DNA from 2 places in the Lysinibacillus sp. OF-1 genome. Region 2 is predicted to be linked to the other one. Evidence: riboswitches for the same ligand, from Rfam matches in the RefSeq annotation. Region 2 holds a riboswitch; the other holds the start of a gene.
The links. Region 2 has a riboswitch for cobalamin ahead of NV349_RS11140 (hypothetical protein). Riboswitches for the same ligand answer to the same signal wherever they lie in the genome.
Positions count from the first base shown of each region.

Region 1 (3,423 bases), 170 kb from region 2:
GATTGGGCTCCATTAGTAAATGAACTTCTGCATAATGCTTGAGGGGCTCAAAATGACCATAGCCTGTCACCGTCGTCACAATGGTTTCCATATATAAAATTTGGGGCTCGCCAAAGGAGACCGTTAATGAAAAACGCTTCATTAACACCTCTGTCAGTACCTCCAACTGAATAACGCCCATAATGTGCACATGGATTTCCTGGAACTTTTCCTGCCAAACCACACGTAAGGAAGGCTCTTCTGCTTCTAGTAAACGGAAAATTTGTAACACTTCCTTGATATGCTGATGGCCCTCATATTGAACCTTTGCCTGTAGCGTTGGGACAAGCTCATAGGGCTGTGACAGCACAGTAGTGCCGATGCGGTCTCCAATATTGGCCTGACTAAGTCCTTTAACAGCAAAAATCTCTCCCGCTTCAACCTGTTGGACGGTATCAAAGCGACTGCCATTATAGAGGCGAATTTCAGTCACTTTTTCTGTCACTTCTTCAAACGAAAATTCATCCCGAACATGTAAAACTCCCTTGACAGCCTTCATAAATGTTAAACGCTGGTGGCCGTCATGACGAATTTTAAAAACCTCCCCCTCAAACGGTGCATTCACTTCAAAATGGGTGTCTGTTAATAGAGGGAGCTGGGCAAGCAATTCCTTGATGCCCTCATCCTTTAGGGCAGACCCTGTAAAGCAGAGGAAGGCACATTCCTTTTGAATCATGGTCTGTAGCTGAGTAAGACATTGCTCATGCTCCAATGACTCATTCAAAAAGGCATCGAGCAGCTCTTCATTACGCTCAGCCAACCATTCCATGATGCTGCTTGAAACATAATCAGTACGAAGCGGTTCATCGACGAACAGCACCTGCTGGGAACAATCCTTGCGGAGCTGTGTCATAACGGCCTCCACATTGGCTCCTTCGCGATCAATTTTATTGATAAAGAAGAATGTTGGGACATGGTATTTGCGTAAAAGCTGCCACACGGTTTCCGTATGACCCTGTACGCCCTCGACCGCACTAATGATAACAATGGCATAATCCATCACACGAATGGCGCGCTCCATCTCAGGGGAGAAGTCGACATGCCCTGGTGTATCAATCAACGTGTATGTATCGTCGCCTATGTTCATGCGACCTTGCTCGGCAAAAATGGTAATACCACGCTTGCGCTCTAGCTCATGATGATCGAGAAAGGTATCCTGATGATCCACTCGACCACGAGCTTGAATGCTTTGTGTATGAAAAAGTACTTGCTCAGAGAAGGTTGTTTTACCTGCATCCACATGCGCAAGTACACCAATTGTTTTGTACATAACATATCCTCGTTTCTATCTATAGCTATCTTTTCATTGTAACAGAATACTAGCTTATATATTTCTTGTAAAATAGTTCGTATTTTTGTCGAAATAGTGCTAATATAATGATGATTATATATTTAGCAACATACTACTGATTGAGCTACAAATTTTCTTCTGCTAGTCTATCAATAGTATTAATCATTATAGAACGTATTGGTGCAAATGGCATTTGTCATTTGCTTAAAAGGGAAATCGGTGCAATTCCGATGCTGTCCCGCAACTGTAAATGGGGAGTCTGTACAGCATGCCACTGTAGTTTAACTATGGGAAGGCGTATAGATGATGAACCTAAGCCAGGATACCTGCCAGTATGTGTTTTTTGACTAAGAACCACGAGGATGGGGATAGTGATAAAGGTAATGTACCGTTTTTTCACTATGCTACTCTCTTGGCGACAAGAGGGTTTTTTTATGCCCTTCCCACGAATCCTGGTAGCAAAGAAGTCTTTGATTTCTTTCTATAGATGAACAACAAAGGAGAAAAGGACATGAAGAAATGGAAAAGTTTATGGCTGGTGATGGTCATTGCCTTGGTCGCTGTTTTAGGGGCTTGTAATGCAAAGGACAAACCTGAATCAGCAGCGCAAGATGAGAAGGTTGAGCCATCTGAGGCAGCAACGGAAGTAACCATTGACAATAATGAAACAACTCAAACATATAAGGAAGCACCTACAAAAGCGATTAGTTTAAATCAGCATGTGACAGAGATTATGCTAGCGCTAGGCTTAGAGGATTCCATGGTAGGCACAGCTTACTTAGATGATAAAATCTACGAGCCCCTACAAGAAGCATACGATAAAGTGCCTGTGCTTTCTGATCAATACCCAACGAAGGAGCAAGTAATTGATGCCGAGGCTGATTTCTTATATGCAGGCTGGAAGAGTGGCTTTGGTGAAAAGGGTGTTGGAACACCGGAAGAGCTTGAGGAGTTAGGCATTCATACGTATTTACATACGGCTTCCAATATGACAAAGCCAACACTAGAGGATATTTTCACTGATATTCGTAATATCGCAAAAATTTTCCGTATTGAGGATCGTGGAGAAGCCTTAATTGAGCAAATGACGCAAGATGTGGAGGCAATTCAAGCTAAATTACCAAAAGATAGTGAGAAATTACGTGTTCTCGTATTTGATAGCGGTGAAAAGGATGTCTTTACAGCTGGTCAAAACTTTATGAATGAACTAGTGTCAATCGCTGGTGGTCAAAATATTTTTGGTGATGTGGAATCAGGCTGGACAACCGTGTCGAAGGAAGATGCGGTAGACCGTAATCCCGAGGTAGTTGTCGTGATCGATTACGGTGAAACAACGGCCGAACAAAAGATTCAATTCTTAAAAAATGATCCAGCATTAAAGGAGATGGAAGCTGTTAAAAATGATCGCTTTGTCATCCTGCCACTGTCAGCTGCGTCTGAAGGCGTTCGTGCGGCAGAGGCTATTGAAATTTTAGCGAAGGGTTTCTATCCTGATAACTTTTAAAATTCCGAGCTAGCATTGTGCTAGCTCCTTTTTCATAAGGAGCGATATCAATGAATGCATTTCAGAAAAACGTACCAGATCAAACATTTGAAACACTTAATCGTCATGGCGAATTTACACGCTTAGCTGTCAGCCCAGGTATTATTAATAAGCATTATACGCCTGCACAATTTCAAAAAATAGCAGAGATTGCTGGCGAAAAGGGGGCGATTAAGTATTCGGCCTCCTATAGTATTTTAGTGTCCATTCCAACGAGTGCCGTGACAGAGGCTATGCAAGCCTTACGAGAAGTGGGTCTTTATGTTGCACCATCAGGACCCATCATCGCGATGAAGGCCTGTGATTTTTGTGATGGTGAAAAGATGGAGGCTGCTCCGATAACCGAACAGCTTTATCATGCTTTAGAGGGGATCGAGGTACCTGCAAGAGTACGTGTTAACATCAATGGCTGTGCGTCAGCCTGCTACAATGCAGTCTATGATGATATTGGACTCGTTTATCAGCAGGAGAGCTTTGATGTTTATTTAGGCGCTGTACCGATGGGGGCAAAGGCGCAGGCGGGCATGTTATTTGCGAAAAAGGTAGGTGT
Region 1 is NZ_CP102798.1:2,133,402-2,136,824, forward strand. It holds gene NV349_RS10370 (elongation factor G) at 1-1,309, opposite strand, end outside; cobalamin riboswitch at 1,492-1,678, shown strand; gene NV349_RS10375 (ABC transporter substrate-binding protein) at 1,842-2,834, shown strand; gene NV349_RS10380 (precorrin-3B methylase) at 2,885-3,423, shown strand, end outside.
Region 1: it holds a riboswitch for cobalamin, as region 2 does, so the genes downstream of both, NV349_RS10375 (ABC transporter substrate-binding protein) here and NV349_RS11140 (hypothetical protein) in region 2, are expected to answer to the same signal.

Region 2 (3,423 bases):
TTTAGCTTTAAATAGGTTTTCATCTTATTACCCTCGTTTCATAAAACGTTTGTATGGCTTCATAATCTGTTTGATTGCCTCGTAAATCTAATTTTCTCACTAAGGGTACATGATAGGTAGCAGCGATTTTCTCGCCAGCAGCCCCAAATACGTTGTGCCCAAAGTTACTATTGCCACTGGCAACTACACCTTTACAAAAATCTCTGTTTTTTTCTAAAAAACGTTCCACTTTTGCAGGGATATCGCCTAAGCCATCAGTATAAGTAATTAAAAGATAAGGCTTATTCAATTGTAATTCCTCAGAGAGCTCAACAGACTCTGCCCTTAATTTGGAAACAATATTCCGGACATTTCCTGTACGACTTGCGTAAACGATCATAGAACAATCATCTCAATATGAGAAACTATGTCCTTAACATCTCCTATAAATGTATTATTCATTTCTAAAACAGGCACACTTAAAAAACCTGCATCGATTATTGTTTGTTTAGCTTGTTCATCGTGATCAATGTTGACAATTTCTGCATCAAGTCCTGCACGTTGTAATTCAGATTTTACCCAAAGGCATTTTGGACAGATTGTTTTCGTATAAAGTTTCATAAAAATCCCTCTTTTCATATAATAAAAAGCTATCTCCTCTAGAGAGATAGCTAAATGGAAACGTTACCATACCAAAAATACTGACGTTCCCATTTCTTAATCCCCGAAGAAATGATTAATTGTTTTATAGAGGCAGGTCTCCTGGCTTTGCTTCATCCTCTGATTCCCTTCCCATGCGAATGCACAGTGGTTGTAATCATTGTCAGCTTCACAGTTGCGGGGACAGCGTCGGAATTGTACCGAACTTCCCTTTTAAACTACATATAGTAGCACCTATATAAAACGAACACAATATATAGTTGTTGTTCAATAGTTTTAAGTGTACCATCCTTCATATAAAAAGTAAATCTAGATTCTAAACTTCTTTATTTTTTGATTATTCATTATTTTCAATCATAACTTTCGAAGGAATTTCACCATCTATTACTTATATCTTAATTCATTGTGTATCTAAACTATGTACGAGATTTTTTGTTACTACGGATCTATGAGCATTAAATATACTAGCGTATTTCACATAGAAACAGCCTATATTCTAAAGAATAATAGACTGTTTGACATGTCGAACGTATGGATTACTCGATTTCGACAAATAAGGACAATTCCTTATAAAATTCAGGCGTTGCTGCCGAATTCACTTGAAAATGAGGATTATATTTTGATAAAAGTTTATAGAGAGTAGTTGCGGTTAACAGATTCTGTTCTTGATCGAAAGCCCTGAAACTTTCATAGACCTCCTTCACTTTACCATTTATTGAATGACAAAAAAACTGTTGAACATCTGCATCCTCTAAATAATCCTTTTCCCATCTGTAACATATTAAATTTGTTAGGAAAAACATTTCTAATCCAGGCATTTTTCCAACTTCAATGAGCAATGACATTCCATAATGAAATGCATTTTCCAACCATTTTATGCCGTGTCGATCTTTGTAAAAGCGCATCAACTTTTGTAACCCATGCCCTTGCTCCTTCACTAGATAAGCATGGATATTTGTACGACCAGCGGTTCTTTCCCATTCATCGAGAGAGAATTTATACTTCCTTACCAGTTTCATCCAAAGCTTTTGAAGCTTGTCTTCGGAAAGGTATTGTGTTTGTTGATTCCATCTTAGAAAAATGTCTAAACTTTCTAATACCAAGCCTCTTTCCATTTCAAAATGATCCAATTTTCTATATAAAACTTTTTGATTCATATCTATGTTGTCCATTATGTCTTCAGATTTGTTCATTTTGCATTCCATTTAATTATTCACTTCACTTCAGATTTTTTATCTACTATCATGACATGTCTTGACTAATTCAAGCTTGATCGTTAAATAGGCATCATTAATAGATGTATAATCATTTGGGTTTTCTTCTATTAACTTCCTAATATAAAGCTGTAAAGGCCTAATATGCTCACCAGAAAGGTTGTTCATAATTTGCTGCTTTAACTGATTTATATAAAATGAAATTGAATGTGATGTCATCTTGTTCACCCCTATTTATTCATAAAAAAAACATCTTGCCCTAATGGGAAGATGCTAGCTATGACTGACATACTTCATAGTTCTTCAACCAATATAAAATAAGTCGTCTATATTGAATAGAGACTCTTTTTTTGGTTGTCGCACTATGAGTATGATGAAGGTAATTCGTCACACTCAACACCCCCTATCCGCGTAGGTTTTGGCTGTACTAGATAAAGGCAGGTCTCCTGGCTTATGATCATCACACATTTTTCCCTTCCCATTACATACATAACAGTGGTTTTTAAAATGTGCTCCCAATTACAGTTGCGGGACAGCGACGGCTTTTCACCGTTCTTCCCTTTTAAACAAATTCTATTGAATTTGTACCTTTATCCTTTTATTCCGTTTTTTATAGTATAACATATCATTCTACTTTCTCTGACAAAACCCTATGAAAATCTACAGAACAACACTTAAGAAACCACCTACCTCTTAACAAGTAGATGGTTTCAGCATTTATTGAGCGAAGATATCATTGTTCTTACTTCTTTACGGTTTCACTACTGTCTTGAAAGAATTTTTCAAGTATATCATCTGTAAAATCAGCGAATGTTTGATAGATATACTGAGGATTTCGATCCTTATCAATGACGACAGACCTAACCCCTTCATAGAAATCCTCATGATTTAAAAAGTTTTTTGCCAAGATTAAATCAGTCGCAAAGCATTCTTCTACCGTTTTATGTTGGGCATCTATCAGCTGCTTTAATGTAATTTTTAAGGATGATGGAGATTTAGATAGAAGCAACTGCTTTGTTTCTTGTGCAAATTTGCTTGGGTCATTGTCTAAGGATTCGACTATCTTCTCCACTGTATGTTTTGAGAAATGTTGATCGATTTCATTTTGAAGGCTGGCAAGCTCACTGTTTGCTGTTGGTGTACTTGAATAGTCCTCTATTAATTGCTTTAGAGCTGTGTCAGTCTCCACTGTATGCCAGTCCGTTTGTTCAATGCGTGTGAGGAATGCGTGTAAATGATCGCTCGTCATATAGCTATCCGCACCATTAGCAAAGAGAACATCTGCAGCTTGGATGATCGATGCTGTCAAAGCTAAGTAATATCCTACATAGCCAGGCGCTTTATTTAGAAAATAGGCAGCTCCAACATCAGGAAAGAAGCCAATATTCATTTCTGGCATAGCCCATTTTGTTCGTTCTGTAACAATTCGGTGGCTAGCCCCATACGTTAAACCAACCCCACCTCCCATGACAATGCCATCAAGGCAAGCAATGATAGGCTTTGGGTAGTGATAGATTGCCCTATCTATGTGATATTCTTCCTCAAAAAAGATTTCGGCATTTTGGAAAGC
Region 2 is NZ_CP102798.1:2,299,288-2,302,710, reverse strand. It holds gene nrdE (class 1b ribonucleoside-diphosphate reductase subunit alpha) at 1-23, opposite strand, end outside; gene nrdI (class Ib ribonucleoside-diphosphate reductase assembly flavoprotein NrdI) at 20-379, opposite strand; gene NV349_RS11150 (glutaredoxin family protein) at 376-600, opposite strand; cobalamin riboswitch at 715-892, opposite strand; gene NV349_RS11145 (hypothetical protein) at 1,176-1,832, opposite strand; gene NV349_RS11140 (hypothetical protein) at 1,872-2,072, opposite strand; cobalamin riboswitch at 2,273-2,460, opposite strand; gene NV349_RS11135 (enoyl-CoA hydratase/isomerase family protein) at 2,596-3,423, opposite strand, start outside.